DNA from 3 places in the Streptomyces sp. NPDC030840 genome. Region 2 is predicted to be linked to each of the others. Evidence: riboswitches for the same ligand, from Rfam matches in the RefSeq annotation. Region 2 holds a riboswitch; each other region holds the start of a gene.
What was found. Region 2 has a riboswitch for cyclic di-AMP ahead of ACZ49J_RS23875 (transglycosylase family protein). Riboswitches for the same ligand answer to the same signal wherever they lie in the genome.

Region 1 (5,383 bases), on a different contig from region 2:
CCCCGTCGGACGGCCTCCCGGACAGCGGGGTGGAACGGCGCCTGAGCGCCCTCGGCCGCTGGTTCCTGCCCCTGTCCGTCGCGGCCGGCGTCGTCCTGCTCGCCGTCGGCCTGATCCGGCGGCAGCCCCTCGGCGCCGCTCTGGGGTCCGCGGTCAGCCTCTGCGTCGCCGCCGTTCCCGAAGGGCTGCCCTTCATCGCCACCGTCGCGGAACTCGCCGCCGCCCGACGGCTGTCCACCCGCAACACCCTTGTACGCAGCGCCCCGACCATCGAGGCGCTCGGCCGCACCGACGTGCTGTGCTTCGACAAGACCGGCACCCTCACCGAGGGCAGGATCAGCCTCCAGCAGGTCTCCGACGGCGGTGAGCGGCGTCCCCTCGACGCACTCACCCCACGGCTGCGCAGGGTCGTCGCCGCGGCGGCCCTCGCGGCTCCCGTGGGCCCGGCCTCGGTGCTCACCCACCCCACGGACCGCGCCATCGCGACCGGGGCCGAGCGGGCCGCGGCCACCCCCGACCTGGTCGCCCCGGACGGCTGGCAGCGGCTTGCCGAACTTCCGTTCGAGCCTGCGCGCGGGTACCACGCGGTGCTGGGCCGGATGGGTGCGGGCGAGCCCCCGGTCACGCCGGGCCGCGAGCTGGCCAAGGCCCTGCTCGTCGTCAAGGGCGCGCCGGAGGTCGTCCTGGCCCGCTGCGACCGCGTCCGCCGGAACGGCACCGACACGCCGTTCGACGCGGACCTGCGGGAAGAGATCGACCGGGAGATCGACCGGCACGCCCGGCAGGCCCTGCGGGTGCTGGTGGTCGCGGAACGCACCCTGCCGGCTCCCGGCGCCAACGCCCCCGTGTCCCTCGACGACGCGGACGTCGACGGGCTGTGCCTGCTGGGCCTGCTCGGTCTGGCGGACCCCGTGCGCTCCACCGCCGCCGAGAGCGTCGAGCGACTGGCGGCGGCCGGCGTACGGATCGTCATGCTCACCGGAGACCACCCGAGCACCGCCGCCGCGATCGCCGGGGAACTGCGGCCCGACGAGGAACCGCGCATGATGACCGGCCCCGAACTGGACGCCCTCGACGACGCAGAACTCGCCAGGACCCTGCCCGGGATCTCGGTCTTCGCCAGGGTCACCCCCGCGCACAAGGTACGGATCGTCACGGCGCTGCGCGCGGCCGGGCGCGTCGTCGCCGTCACCGGGGACGGCGCCAACGACGCCCCGGCCATCAGGATCTCCGACGTCGGCATCGCGATCGGCTCCCGGGCGACCCCCGCGGCGCGCGGCGCCGCCGATGTCGTGGTCACCGACGACCGCATCGAGACCGTCGTCGACGCCATCGTGGAGGGCCGGGCCATGTGGGCCTCCGTCCGCAAGGCGCTCGGCATCCTTCTCGGCGGCAACCTCGGGGAGATCGCGTTCGTTCTGGCGACCACGGTGTTCACCGGGCGCAGCGCGCTGAACGCCCGTCAGCTCCTCCTCGTCAACATCCTCACCGACATGCTCCCCGCGATGGCCATCGCCGCCCGGCCCCCGGCGGGCAGCGCGGAGAAGCTGCTCGCGGAAGGACCCGAGGCCTCCCTGGGCGCGGCCCTCACCCGGGACCTCCGACTGCGCGCCACCATCACCACGGCCGCGGCGGGCGGCGCGTGGATCGTCGCCAGGATGACCGGCACACGGGCCCGTGCCGGCTCGGTCGCCCTGGTCGCCCTCGTGGCCTCCCAGCTCCTGCAGACGCTCACGGACGCGGGCCGCGACCCCCTGGTCGCCCTGGCCGCCACGGGGTCGCTCGTGGCACTCGTCCTCGTGGTGGCCGTCCCCGGACTCAGCCATTTCTTCGGCAGCCGGCCTCTCGGCCCGGCGGGCCTGACCATCGGTCTGGCAGCGGCAGTGGCGTCCGTCCTGCTGCCGGCCGCGCTGGAGCACGTCGCACCCCGACGTCATTGACAGTTGACCCCGACTTCACCGGAGCGCCGACCGCGTGAAGCCCGGAGCCCGCACAAAGGAGCGGTACCGGACAAGCACGCACAAGAAGGGCCGTCCGCCGTGTCCCACCTGCTCACCCCCCTCCTGACCAAGGTGGCGGTCGCTGTCATCGAGGCGATCGTCATGCGTCTGCTCATGCAGCTCTGGAAGACGTACGCGACCGGCCGGCGCCCGGCGGCGGCCGCCTGAGTACGCCGGGGAGAAGGCACCACTTCAAGGGGCCGGGTGGCAGCCGCGTCCAGGGCGGAGCCACCCGGCGGGAGGGCGCGCCGTCACCGTTCGACAGGGCCGGCCAGCTGGACGATGTCGTCGGAGGCGACGTCGTGCAGCCGGATCGCCAGATCCTCCAGTGCGCGGCTGGCGGCGAGTTCGTCACCGATCTCCGGCACGGGGCGGTCGACCGGGTTGCGCCGGGCCGCGCCCCGCCCCGTGACCGTCGACGTGTCCGAGGTCGTCAGCACGGCGCGTGCCTGGGTGTCGTCGCCGTCCTCGGTGATGTAGATCTGCACGGTCCACTGCTTGTCTTCCATGCCGATCACTCCTGCACTCCTGATCGCTTCCGTCCTCCGTCCCCAGCCTGCGCCTGCTGTCGCGTCCGGTCCAGTCGACCGGCACATGCGCCGGAACTTCGCCAAAGTTCCCGCGGGACGCCGCGGCGCCCGGTGCCCACAACCGGGTGAAGTGCGGCAGCGGTCCGAGGCGTTGGGGCGAAGGTCACACTCGCGGAACGGGCAATTCGCGCTTCGATCTTCACACCAGGAACACAAGTTGGCTAACTTGGTGGGCAGGCCACACGACTTTCGTCCGGCGAACCTCGTCGGGTCGCGTGGCCTCCGCCGAATCCGGTGCACCGTCGCGAAGCCGGAGCCGGGGACCCAACCGACAGTGGGGCGAATCGGTCCGACTGCCGGCCGGGCAGCGACCGTAGGGCACACCTTCCTCAGTCACCGCCCGAACCCGACAGCTGACTCGGTAGGCGGTACACGGAAGGAGCCAGTACGTCCCCATGGCGCAAGAGCCGAGCCGCGCGGAAGTCCAGCGGAGGATCAACAGCCTCTACGACCGGGCCGAGTCCGACACCGGGAACTTCAACGCGACCCGTGCGATGGCGTCGGGGCGGCGTCCGCGTGTCAGGCCGGCTCCCGGCGGCGGTCGCGAGCGCATGGATCCCGCCCTCGACAACGTCGTCAAGACATGGTTCGACGTAGCCCGCGCGAAGCTGGGCCCGACCGTCCCGGCGGTGCTTCCGCCCGACCTCAGGCCGGACCGCCTCCCCGAGACCCGGCCCACGCGCCCCACGAGCCGTCCCGACGCCACGCGCACCGACCGTGGGCGGGAGCCCGTGGGCCGGGACCTTCCGGAGCTGACGGCGGGCCGCGCCCCCGAGGCGGCCCCGGCACCCGTGGCGGAGCTGACGGCCGGTGCGGCGGCGGAGCCGGCCACCGGACCTGTGGCGGCGTTGCCGGCCGGACCGGTGTCCGAGCTGACCGCCGTGCCCGCGGCGGGACTGACCGCAGGACCCGTGGCCGCGCTGCCGGCCGCGCCGGAGACCGGCGACAAGGCCCCCGCCGCTCTGCCGGCGCCGGCCGGCACGGCGCGGCAGTCCTCCCTGAAGGCGGCCAAGAGCGAGAACCAGCGCAAGCTCACCGCCGCCCGGGAACTGCTCTCCAGACACGTCGCCCAGTGGAGCACGCCGCTGGCGGCGATCGAGTTGCCGCCGGCCGATGACGCCTGGCGCGCGACGGCACAGCAGGCTCGCCAGGCGGCCGAACTCGAAGCCGACTGGCAGCGACAGGAACCGGCAGGCCTCGGCACGCTCATGTCCTCCGGGGCGGCCATGTCCTCTGGGGCGGTCATGTCGCCGGGGGTGGGTGCGTCGCCGGGGGCGGCCTGGTCTGCGGGTGCGGACAAGTCGTCTGGGGCGGTCATGTCGCCGGGGGTGGGTGCGTCGCCTGGGGCGGCCTGGTCTGCGGGTGCGGACAAGTCGTCTGGGGCGGCCTGGTCCGCAGGTGCGGACACGGCACCTGGAACGGCCTGGTCCGCGGGTGCGGACTCGTCCCTCGGCGCAGGCCTGGCCGTCGGCCCACCGGGCGAGGTCGGTGCCGCGCGCGCCGTCGGTGCCGCGCCCGTCGCTGGCACCGTCCCTGTCGCCGGCACCGTCCCCGCCGTTGCCGCCGCCCCCGCCCTCGGCGCCACCCCGGCCTTCGGCGCAGGAGGCGCACCGGTCACGGACAACGGCGGGAAGGCCGCCAAGGCAGTCGAGTTCGCCCGCGCCCAGATCGGCAAGCCCTGTGTGTGGGGCGCGACCGGACCGGAGTCGTACGACTGCTCCGGCCTCACCCAGGCCGCCTGGAAGACCGCCGGGGTGCGCCTCCCGCGTACCGCGCGGGATCAGGCGTACGCCGGCACGGTGATCGCCCTGCCCGACGTTCAGCCCGGGGACCTGGTGTTCTTCACCGACAACGCCGGGCACGTCGGCATCTGCGTCGGCAACGGCATGATGGTCCACGCGCCGAGTCAGGGCCCCCTCGTACGCGAGGATTCGATCCTGTACGCGGGGGAGTCGGCGATCCACAGCGTGGTGCGACCCGTGTGACGGCCTACCCGGGCCCGTTTGCCGCGTCCGGCCCGTCCGCCGGGTGGAGTCCGGTCCCCTCGAACTCCACCCGGACGTCGTCGGCCAGCCGCAACGCGCCGAGGAACGCGGTGTAGGGCTTGATGCCCCAGGCCGACTGCGTGACGGTCGCCGCGCAGCGCAAGAGCCCGTCTGCGTCAGCCGTCCCGTGCACCGTCACGGGGCGGGTCCGCCCTTTGACGGTGAGGTCCCCGGTGACCTCGAAGGACTGCGGTGTTCCGGTGACGCGGGTGGAGCGGAAGGTGATGGTGGGGTGTTCCGCGGTGTCCAGCAGGGCGGCGCCCGCCAGCGTCCGTTTGATCTCGGCCCGGTCGGCGTCGGTGAGCGCCTTGAGACCGCCCGTGCCCTCCAGGACCTCCAGCGACCCCGTCTCGACCGTCACCGTCACCGACGACCTGCCCGGCTCCGCGGCACTCACCACCGCTTCCCCGGACCACCGGGTGGCCTCGATGGTGAGGTCGTGTCCTGCCCGGCGGCCCAGCCCGGCGCGTCCGGTCCTGATCAGGAGGCGGCCGGCCGGTGGTCCGAGGCGGTACGTTCCGTCGATCAGCATCACAGCGCCAGAGGGTAGGGGACGGGGAAAGGCTCTTGAAGGGGCTCCTGACGGAGTTCCTGACGGGGCTCCTGGAGGGGGGCGCCCGCCTCCGGCTACCGCTGGGGGACGCCGAGTTCGCGCCCGCGGTAGAAGGCTTCCCGTTCCTCGACGACGTACGGGGCCATCGCCGCACGCCGCCGCGTCTCCGGTTCGGAGGTCCGCCAGGAGTCGCAG
Region 2 (5,383 bases):
GTACGACGGCCCCGTGGAGCTCGCCACCTGGCGCTTCGCCACCCGGCCGCTGACCATCGGCGGGCAGGACATCGCCCCCGGCGATCCCGTCCTCGTGGTGCTCGCCGCGGCCGACCGGGACCCCGAGCGGTTCGCCGACCCCGACGTCCTCGACCTCGGCCGCCGCGACAACCAGCACCTCGGTTACGGCCACGGCATCCACTACTGCCTCGGCGCGCCCCTCGCCCGCCTGGAGGGGCAGACCGCGCTCGCGACTCTCCTCACCCGCCTCCCCGACCTCCGACTCGCGGTGGATCCGGCTGATTTGCGCTGGCGCGGCGGGCTCATTATGAGGGGATTGCGCACGCTTCCCGTGGAGTTCGCACCGGTTCGGCCGACAGGTCGGGCATGACACCCGGCGCTCCCCGGTGGAACCGTCAAGCATTCCCGCTCATACGCCGAACGACCCTCTGAGCTGACACTTTCTCAACTCTGTGATCTTCACGTGATCTGCGCTGCATTAACTTGTGACAAGAGTTCGACTGCGGATACGTTCACGCATCAGCGTCACGGCTCGCCACAGCCGTCGCGTTGGTCCCTGCTGTCGCGTGAAAGGCAACCGCATGCTCTCCGGGAACGGTCGTCACCGTCGGCCCCGTCAGGCTCCGGCCCTCCTCGTCGCCGCCGGAGTGACCGGCTCGGCCATCGCCATCCCGCTCCTGGGCGCGACCGGTGCGAGCGCGGCCACCGGGACGACCTGGGACAAGGTCGCGGACTGCGAGAGCGGCGGCTCCTGGAGCGCCAACACCGGCAACGGGTACTACGGCGGGCTGCAGTTGTCCCAGATCGACTGGGAGAAGTACGGAGGCCTCGACTACGCGCCCAGCGCCGACCAGGCCAGCCGTTCCCAGCAGATAGCCGTCGCCGAGAAGATCCTCGACGACCAGGGCGTCGGTGCCTGGCCCACCTGCGGGCTCCTCTCCGGGCTGGGCGATGACTCCGGATCCGCCGACGTGGACACCGGCCTGGCGGGCGATTTGCTCGGCTCGCCCGATTCGTCTGATTCATCCGGTTCTTCTTCCTCCGGCACCTCCGACCGCGGGCTGAGCGACTCCAGTGAGAGCACCTCCCGGGACGCCGACGGTCAGCGCACGGATGCGGCAAGAAGCGGAGAATCGGCTGATTCCGGCCGGACTGACGACTCTTCGGCGAACGCCGACGCCGGCGCCGCCTCCGGTTCCGCCTCCGCCTCCGGTTCTGATTCCGGCTCCGAGGACGCGGCCCCGGGGACCGGCCGCCATCGTGGCGAGACCGCCGACGAGGACGCCTCTGGCGGCCGTACGGACGCGGCCACCGGCTCCACCGGGCGGCACGCCTCGCGGAGCGGTGACTCGGCCCGGGAGGTCGAGCTGCCGGAGGACCCGTACGCCCCGTATCTCGTCCACACCGGGGACAGTCTGTGGGCCATCGCCGACTCCCTTGGCCTGCCGGGAGGATGGGGCGAGCTGTACGCCGAGAACAAGGACACGGTCGGCACTGACCCTGACCTTGTCCGCCCCGGTCAGAGGCTGAACGTCAGTGACGAATCGGACGAAAAGTAGCGAGAGTTAGCGCTACCTTTCGGGGTGAATGCCCGTTTTGATCTCGGTGGGAGATGAGTCACAGAAGCCCTGATCGTCTTTGTAAATCCCCGGATCGCGTGTTTACGGTCGTGATCGCTCGCCACAGCGGGCCCCTGCGGTCGGTACGCCGAATCCTGCCAACCGCCGTACGGGAACAGTCGTCGCGTCAAGCGCCGTAGGCAGGAGCGGGGGACCCAAGGTAGGCGCCGGGCCCGGGAGTCGGGAGACGACCGGGAACGGCTTGGGGTGAAGCCGTGCGGAAGCGGCGGAGGCGGAAGCCATCCGCGGCACAGGCCGAAAGGCCGACCGCGCGGCCGGGCAACTCAACCGGCCCGAACCCGACAGCTCACCTCGCAGGCGTCGGTGAGGGGATACTTCATGCTGTCTTCCTGCAAGGGCAAGCACCGTCGTTCGTCCACGACGTCCAAGGCCGGCCGCATCGTCGCGATGGCCGGCGTCACCGGTGCCGCCATCGCCGCCCCGCTGCTTGCGTCCGGCACCGCCTCCGCCGCCACCGCCTCCGAGTGGGACGCGGTCGCCCAGTGCGAGTCCGGCGGCAACTGGTCGATCAACACGGGCAACGGCTACTACGGCGGCCTGCAGTTCTCCGCCTCGACCTGGGCCGCGTACGGCGGCACGCAGTACGCCTCCACCGCCGACCAGGCGAGCAAGGCCCAGCAGATCGAGATCGGCGAGAAGGTCCTCGCGGCTCAGGGCAAGGGCGCTTGGCCGAACTGCGGCACGGGTCTGTCCGGCGCCGCGTACGACGGTGGGGCGGCCACCTCGGACTCGGGCTCCTCGGGTTCGCAGGCGAGCTCCGGCTCCGCCGAGCAGGGCACCCAGAGCTCCGGCGGCCAGGAGCAGCGCGCCTCGCGTTCCTCGGAGCGGGCCACCGTCGAGACCCCGACCGGCAAGAAGGTCAAGAAGGGCGACGGCGAGTACAAGGTCGTCAAGGGTGACACCCTCAGCAGCATCGCCGAGAAGAAGAACGTCAAGGGTGGCTGGCAGAAGCTCTTCGAGCTGAACAAGGACATCATCGACGACGCCGACTTCATCTTCCCCGGTCAGCAGCTGCACCTGAGCTGAGAACAAGCCGGTTCCCAGCTGAACCACAGCGCCCTCACATCCGTGTCCTCCAGAGTGGAGGTCTCGTGAGGGCCGCCCCCCGTCCCCCACGGGCTCCCCGCCCCGGTGCGTGTTCCCCCGTACGCACCGGGGCGGGGTTTTTCGCGCGCCGCCCCCCTGTCCTGGCGCTGCCGAGTGCTGCCGTGGTGCGTCCTGGCGTTGCCCGGCGGTGTCCCGGCGCCTTTTGGCGGCCTCTTTTTGTTCAGTTCAGGAACAATTTACTCTCGGTTTGGTCCACAGGTCGGGCAGGAGACTGGCCGATCCCCCGGAGACGGTTAGGCTCGTCCCGCAGGGCCACGGCCCGCGTACCCGCGTCACATCCCAGAAGGAGATGCTCGTGCCGTCCATCGACGTCGTCGTAGCCCGGGAAATCCTGGACTCCCGAGGCAACCCCACGGTCGAGGTCGAGGTCGGCCTCGACGACGGCAGCACCGGTCGTGCCGCCGTCCCGTCCGGCGCCTCCACGGGCGCCTTCGAGGCCATCGAGCTCCGCGACGGCGACTCGAACCGCTACCTCGGCAAGGGTGTCGAGAAGGCCGTCCTCGCCGTGATCGAGCAGATCGGCCCGGAGCTCGTCGGCTACGACGCCACCGAGCAGCGCCTGATCGACCAGGCGATGTTCGATCTGGACGCCACCGACAACAAGGGCTCCCTCGGCGCCAACGCCATCCTCGGCGTCTCGCTCGCCGTCGCCCACGCCGCGTCCGAGGCGTCCGACCTCCCCCTCTTCCGCTACCTGGGCGGCCCGAACGCGCACCTGCTGCCGGTGCCGATGATGAACATCCTGAACGGCGGCTCGCACGCCGACTCCAACGTGGACATCCAGGAGTTCATGATCGCCCCGATCGGCGCGGAGACCTTCTCCGAGGCCCTGCGCTGGGGCGCCGAGGTCTACCACACCCTGAAGAAGGTCCTGAAGAGCAAGGGCCTGGCCACCGGTCTCGGCGACGAGGGCGGTTTCGCCCCGAACCTCGGCTCCAACCGCGAGGCCCTCGACCTCATCCTCGAGGCCGTCAAGGAGGCCGGCTACACCCCGGGCGAGCAGATCGCCCTCGCGCTCGACGTCGCCGCGTCCGAGTTCTACAAGGACGGCGTCTACGTCTTCGAGGGCAAGGAGCGCTCGGCGGCCGAGATGACGGAGTACTACGCCGAGCTCGTCGAGGCCTACCCGCTGGTCTCCATCGAGGACCCGCTGTTCGAGGACGACTGGGACGGCTGGAAGACGATCACCGACAAGCTCGGTGACAAGGTCCAGCTCGTCGGCGACGACCTGTTCGTCACCAACCCCGAGCGCCTCGCCCGCGGCATCGAGGAGGGCGCCGCCAACGCCCTGCTGGTGAAGGTGAACCAGATCGGCTCGCTCACCGAGACCCTGGACGCCGTCGAGCTCGCCCAGCGCAACGGCTTCAAGTGCATGATGTCCCACCGCTCCGGCGAGACCGAGGACGTCACCATCGCCGACCTCGCCGTCGCCACCAACTGCGGCCAGATCAAGACCGGCGCCCCGGCCCGCTCCGAGCGCGTCGCCAAGTACAACCAGCTGCTGCGCATCGAGGAGATCCTCGACGACGCGGCGGTGTACGCGGGCCGCAGCGCGTTCCCTCGCTTCAAGGGCTGATCCGATCCGCAACGGGTCCATGCTGAGCCCGTCGTACGTACGTCCCCGTACCGGTCCCGTACCGTGTGCGGGGACGTACGCGCGTGTGGAACGAGAGGCGGGGACATGGCTGTGAAGGACCGGGACCGTTTCTCCACCGCGACCAGGCTCCGGCTGCTCGGTGAGCAGACGGCGGCCCGCGTCTACCGCTCCCAGACCAAACGCCAGGCCCGCCGCTCCCGGCTGACCGGGCGGGCGGCCCTGCTCGCGCTCGTGCTCTGCTCGCTGATCGTGGCGCTGGCGTACCCGATAAGGCAGTACGTCTCCCAGCGCGCCGAGATCGCCGAGCTGGAGCAGCGGCGTGAGGAGGCCCGTGAGCGGGTCGAGCAGCTGCGCGACCTCAAGGCCCGGTGGCAGGACGACGCGTACGCGGAGCAGCAGATCCGGGAGCGGCTGCACTATGTGATGCCCGGCGAGACCGGCTACACCGTGATCGACCCGAAGACGGCGAAGCAGTCGCGTACGACGCGGGGGGCGGCGGACCGTCCCTGGTACGCCAACGTCTGGGACGGGGTCGACAAGGCCGACGCCGCGGGCCGGTGAGACTTCCCCGAGCAGTGGAACCCAGGAACTGACGAGAGAGACGTAAGCAGCAGGTATGGAAACACCCCCGCCTTCCACCGAGCGCACCGAGCCGACCGACGCGGACGTCGAGGCCTTCAAGCAGCAGCTCGGCCGGCCGCCGCGCGGATTGCGCGCGATCGCGCACCGTTGCCCGTGCGGGCAGCCCGACGTGGTCGAGACGGCGCCCCGGCTGCCGGACGGTACGCCGTTCCCGACGACGTACTACCTGACGTGTCCGCGGGCCGCGTCCGCGATCGGCACGCTGGAGGCGAACGGGGTGATGAAGGAGATGACCGAGCGGCTGGGGTCCGATCCCGAGCTGGCCGCCGCGTACCGCTCCGCGCACGAGGACTACATTCGGCGCCGCGACGAGATCGAGGAGCTGAAGGGGTTCCCGAGTGCCGGGGGCATGCCGGACCGGGTGAAGTGCCTGCAC
Region 3 (5,383 bases), on a different contig from region 2:
GGGGTCGGCGGGGATCTCCAGGCCCAGGACCTGGCCGGCCCGCAGCGCCACCCGCGTGTGGCCCTCGGGCGACAGGTGGAGCCGGTCGTCGTCCCAGGCGCGCCGGTCCTGGATGGTCTTCAGCGACCACAGGTCCAGGACGGGGCAGCCGTACCGGTCGGCGATCGCGCGCACGTGACCGTTGTACGTGGCGATCTTGCCGCGCAGGTGCTTGAGGACGGGCACGCCCCGGGTGTCGAAGCCGGTGGTCACCATCACCGTGCCGACCGCGGAGGCGAGATCGGCGACGGCACGCTCGAAACGCTCGGCGACCTCGTCGGGGTCGGTGCCGGGGCGGATGATGTCGTTGCCGCCGGCGCAGAAGGAGACCAGGTCCGGGGCGAGTTCCCTCGCGCGCGGAAGCTGGTCCGCGACGATCTGGTCGAGCAGTTTCCCGCGTACGGCGAGGTTGATGTAGGTGAAGTCGCCCTCCGGGCGCCGGTCCGCGAGGAGTACCGCGAACCGGTCGGCCCAGCCGACGAACGCCCCGTCGGGGCCGGGGTCGCCGACGCCCTCGGTGAAGCTGTCCCCCACCGCCACGTACGACCCGATCACTGATCTGCTGTCATTCTTCGAATCGTCTGCCACATCGGACCATGATTCACCGTGAGGTGTGAGCTACGCGACCGTAGGAAAGGGTTGACGGACGGTGAGATAAGCCACTCGTCAAGTGTTGGTCAACTGCGGAATACGCCCTTCATCAGGGACGTCGAGTGAGCCGCCAGACCCGGAATCCTGTGATCCGGAAGTGGCTCCACGTGGTCCTGAAAGCGAAGTGCCCGCCCGTGTACGGCTGCGGCTCCCGCACCAGTGTCGAGACATCGACCAGCCATGCCACACCGCGGCGCGCCGGTCAGGACCCGCCGGCGGTCGTCCCGGAGGAGCGGCCGGCACGCCGAAGGCCGGACCCCGGGCTCGCGGGGTCCGGCCATCACCGGCGCGTGACGCGAGGGACGCGTCGGATGCGGAGCGGTACGTCAGATGCCGACGCCCTTCGAACGCAGGTATGCCAGCGGGTCGATGTCCGAGCCGTAGTCGGGGCCGGTGCGGATCTCGAAGTGCAGGTGCGGGCCGGTGACGTTGCCGGTCGCGCCGGAGAGGCCGATCTGCTGGCCTTCGCTCACGCTCTGCCCCGCGGAGACGGACAGCTGGGACAGGTGGGCGTACTGCGCGTAGTGGCCGTCGGCGAGCTGGATGACGACCTGGTTGCCGTACGCGCCGCCCCAGCCGGCGGAGACGACCGTGCCCGCGCCGACGGCCTTGAGGCTGGTGCCGGTCGGGACCACGAAGTCGACGCCCGTGTGGTAGCCGCTGGACCACATGCCGCCCGGCGTCTTGTAGGGGGTGCCCACGGTGGCGCCCGCGACGGGGAGCGTGAAGCCGGAGCCGCCGGTGTCCGCGCTCTGGGTGGCCGGCGTGGTGGGGGCCGACTCCTTCGCGGGTGTCTCGGTCTTCTTGGCCTCGGTCTTCCGCGGCGCGCTCTTCTTCGGCGAGGACGCGGTACTGCCCGATGCCTTGCCGCCGAGGGTGAGTTTCAGGCCCGGGTGGATGAGCGACGGGTCGGAGCCGACGGCCTCGCGGTTGTCCGCGTAGATCCGCTTCCAGCCGCCGGCGACCTGCTGCTCCCGCGCGATCTTGGAGAGGTAGTCTCCGCGACGCACCGAATAGACGCGGGTCTCGGCCTTCTTGGCGGTGGCGGGCTGACCGGCCTGCTCCGCCGCGGCCTTCTCGCTCTTCTCGGTGACGGTCTTCTCGGAGACCGCCGTCATCTTCTGCGAGGCGGAGTCCGCGGTCGCGGCATGGGCCCCGGTGGCCCCGATCAGCGGAAGTGCGAGTGCGGCGCCACCGGTTCCGGCGGCGGCTATCGAACGGGTGAAGCGCTGGGGCTTCGGGCGGCGATGCTTACCCCTCGCGGGCATGACGAATTCCTCTCCGGCGCCTACGAGGTGAGCTGTCGGGTGCGGACTGGAGATGCCCGGCCGTACGCGCGCACGGCTTAACCCCAAGCCTGTTCCGGAGACCGGAACAGGCGGTACTGCCTGTGGGTCCCCCGCTCCTGCCGTGCACGGGTGAGTTGGCGGCTCCGGGCGGCGGCAGGATTCGGCGTCCGTCCGGATTGAGGGGAACGTAAGCGACTTACGGGCATCCGGACAACCATTGGGGTTTCCTGTGCGTCTCGTCCCCCGGCCCTTTCAGGACTTCACCCTCACTCTCCGTAAATGAACGATCTTCACCTTTTCTTAACCGCCCTGAAAATCTACGCGCATTACGTGAACATGACGGCGACTCAGCGTCACGGATATGACGCTGGTCACCCACCTCCGACCCACCCGGCCTTATTCCAGGGCCACTTGGACTCAAGGCTCCATTTCGGACAGAACACTCAGATGCGGCGCAGCCGGATAACCGTCGCATCGAAGTCCCCCCGCAGCCCCGTGGACAGCCCGTGATGCGCCAGCACCACACCCGGGTGAACTTCACCCGATTCACGGCATTCGTACGACTTCGCCGGATCGAGGCCGCGCAGCCTGAGCGGAGCGACCGGCTCTCCGTAGTGCTGGGCCTGGAGCCAGGCGAGGACGACGACCTCGTCGCCCAGGGCGTACTGCACCGCGCTCAGCCCTCCGGACGGCGGCCGCAGCCGGTAGAGGTCGCCGCGCTGTACGACAGGCCGGATCTCCTTGTAGAGCTCGACCCACTCGCGCGCCTCGGCGAGTTCCTCCTCACTCCACTTCGTGAGGTCGCCGCCGACGCCGAGCACTCCCGCCATGGCGCTCACGAACCGGAAGCGCAGGGAGCTCACCCGGTCGTTGAGCTGGGTGTTCGGGCTGTCGGTCACCCAGGCGGCCATGACCCGCGCCGGGTGGATCTGGCTGAACCCGTGCTGGATGGCGAGCCGGTCGAGCGGGTCGGTGTTGTCGGAGGTCCACACCTGGTCCGTGCGCGACATGACTCCGAGGTCGATCCGGCCGCCGCCGCCCGAGCAGGACTCGAAGGCGACCCCCGGGTGCGCGGCCCGCAGTCGGTCGAGCAGACCGTAGAACGCGTGCACGTGTTCGACCCACAGCTTCTGCGGGTACGGCTCGCCGGGCCAGCCGGCATCGGTGAAGCAGCGGTTGAAGTCCCACTTCACATAGTCGATGGGCGCACTGGAGAGCAGGGTGTCCAGCTTCTCCCAGAGGTACTCCTGGACGTCCTCGCGGGCGAGGTTCAGTACGAGCTGATTGCGGAATTCCGTCCGCTTTCGTCCCGGTTGGTACTGCACCCAGTCCGGGTGCGCCCGGTACAGGTCACTGTCCGCGTTGACCATCTCGGGTTCGACCCAGATGCCGAACTGCATGCCGAGCGCGCGCACGTCCTCGGCGAGCGGCTTCAGTCCGGCCGGGAAGCGGTCGGGGTTGGGCGTCCAGTCGCCGAGCCCCGCCCGGTCGCTGGTCCGCTCGCCGAACCAGCCGTCGTCGACGACGAACAGCTCGATCCCCATGGCGGCGGCCCGGCGCGCCAGTTCGCGCTGCTGGTCCTCCGAGATGTCGAACTCCGTGGCCTCCCAGGAGTTGTAGAGCACCGGCCGGTCCTGGTCCGCGTCGGGGATGACGTACGCGCGCTGGTACGCGTGCCAGGCGCGGCTCGCCCCGCCGAAGCCGCCGTCGCTCCAGAGTCCGGCGAAGACAGGGGTGGTGTACGACTCCCCCGCGGCCAGGCGCAGCAGGCCCGAGTCGTCGTAGCCGATGCCGCCGGTGATCTGTACGCGCGTGTCGGGCAGCTGGGCCACGCAGATGCGCCAGCTGCCCGACCAGGCGAGCGCGCACCCGTAGACCTCGCCGCGCTCCTCGGCCGTCCCCTCGGTGTCGAGCGCGACCCACGGCAGGTGCTGGTGCCCCGTGTGGCCGCGGCGGCTGCCGATGACATGGTCACCGTAGGTGAGGTCCGTGCGGACGAGCTGCGACTCGGCGGCCCACCTGCCGTGCACCTGGGACAGCCGCCAGCCCTCGCGCAGCGGCAGCGTCCAGGTCGCGGAGTCGGCGCGCAGCACCTCCACCGCGGGGCCCTCGTTGGTGAGCGTCACCCAGCGTTCGACGACGTCGTGGCGCATCCGGTAGTGCAGCGTGATGCCGAGTCCGTTGTCGGTGAACCGCAGCCGCAGTTCACCGTCCTCGGCCTCGTACGCGCGGAAGGTCCACTCGGTACCGCGGACCTCGTCGGTGCGCACGGACAGCGCGGGCCGCACGAAGCGGGGGCCGCCCTCGACCGGGTACTCCTCGAGGCCGTCGAGCTGGGACTCGAACCCCCGGTAGGGGGGAAGCGGCCGGGCCGCGAGTCCCTCGGCGTCGGCGAGCCCGATCCGCGGACCCCAATGGAGGTGCAGGAGGGTGTCGTCCTCGGTGAGAGACAGCGCGTAGCTGCTCGTGGGTCCCGAGAGCAGCCAGGTACGACCGTCTCCGCCGATCTCCAGCATCAAGCCTCCAACACATTCGAACAGGTGCGATCAGGCCTGAACATCATCAAGTCAACCCGGCCCCATGGCAAACGCCCGCCGCCTCCTGTGGACAACTCCGTGGCCTACGAAGCCATGTCGTATCGTCGAGGACGCAACGCCGGTGTGCGGAGCCGAGCACCGCCGGCGGCCGGATGGGAGGAGCCCACGTGACGCAGCAGGTCCCGTCGACCGAGCCGGAGCTGACCGGAGTGCGGAACTTCCGGGACGTGGGAGGCCTGCCCACCGTGGACGGCCGGCGTGTGGCCCACGGGCGGCTGTTCCGCAGCGGTCACCTCGCGCACGCGACCGACGAGGACGCCGCGTTCCTGGCCTCGCTGGGCCTGCACACGATCTTCGACTTCCGCAACGCGGCCGACCAGAAGCTGGAGGGCCCGGACGTCGACCTGCCGGGCGTGCGGAACGTCAACCTGCCGCTGACGGACCCGGCGGACGGTGCCGAGTTCTGGAAGATGGTCCGCGACGGCGACCTGGACCAGCTGCGCGCCCTGCTCTCGGACGGCAAGGCGGCCGGCCGCATGATCGGCTCGTACCGGATGATCATCCGGCACCGCACGGCCGAGCACTCCCAGGTGCTGCACGCCCTGGCCGAGGACAGCGTGCCCGCCCTGATGCACTGCGCGGCCGGCAAGGACCGCGCGGGCCTGTCCATCGCCGTGACGCTCCTCGCCCTCGGTGTGGAGCGCGACGCCATCGTCGCCGACTACCTGGAGTCGGCCGCCGCCCACCGCCGCTACAAGGTGCACCGCAGCAGCAAGTCGGCCGGCGCCTACTCCCCCGAGGTCATGGAACTGCTCGACCCGCTGTTCGACGCGCGGGCCGAGTACCTGGAGGCGGCGTTCGAGACGA

Region 1: another riboswitch for cyclic di-AMP. It lies ahead of ACZ49J_RS04840 (C40 family peptidase); the one in region 2 lies ahead of ACZ49J_RS23875 (transglycosylase family protein).
Region 3: another riboswitch for cyclic di-AMP. It lies ahead of ACZ49J_RS28660 (M23 family metallopeptidase); the one in region 2 lies ahead of ACZ49J_RS23875 (transglycosylase family protein).

The regions. Positions count from the first base shown of each region.
Region 1 is NZ_JBVIEE010000002.1:189,520-194,902, reverse strand. It holds gene ACZ49J_RS04855 (HAD-IC family P-type ATPase) at 1-1,940, shown strand, start outside; gene ACZ49J_RS04850 (hypothetical protein) at 2,040-2,168, shown strand; gene ACZ49J_RS04845 (DUF1876 domain-containing protein) at 2,252-2,509, opposite strand; cyclic di-AMP (ydaO/yuaA leader) riboswitch at 2,804-2,973, shown strand; gene ACZ49J_RS04840 (C40 family peptidase) at 2,986-4,575, shown strand; gene ACZ49J_RS04835 (YceI family protein) at 4,580-5,167, opposite strand; gene ACZ49J_RS04830 (hypothetical protein) at 5,263-5,383, opposite strand, start outside.
Region 2 is NZ_JBVIEE010000011.1:102,367-107,749, reverse strand. It holds gene ACZ49J_RS23885 (cytochrome P450 family protein) at 1-391, shown strand, start outside; gene ACZ49J_RS23880 (transglycosylase family protein) at 603-1,580, shown strand; cyclic di-AMP (ydaO/yuaA leader) riboswitch at 1,763-1,976, shown strand; gene ACZ49J_RS23875 (transglycosylase family protein) at 1,980-2,687, shown strand; gene eno (phosphopyruvate hydratase) at 3,064-4,344, shown strand; gene ACZ49J_RS23865 (FtsB family cell division protein) at 4,450-4,926, shown strand; gene ACZ49J_RS23860 (DUF501 domain-containing protein) at 4,982-5,383, shown strand, end outside.
Region 3 is NZ_JBVIEE010000015.1:58,011-63,393, forward strand. It holds gene ACZ49J_RS28650 (SGNH/GDSL hydrolase family protein) at 1-594, opposite strand, end outside; partial or broken gene ACZ49J_RS28655 (DUF6250 domain-containing protein) at 740-841, opposite strand; gene ACZ49J_RS28660 (M23 family metallopeptidase) at 1,017-1,958, opposite strand; cyclic di-AMP (ydaO/yuaA leader) riboswitch at 1,963-2,129, opposite strand; gene ACZ49J_RS28665 (alpha-galactosidase) at 2,423-4,495, opposite strand; gene ACZ49J_RS28670 (tyrosine-protein phosphatase) at 4,684-5,383, shown strand, end outside.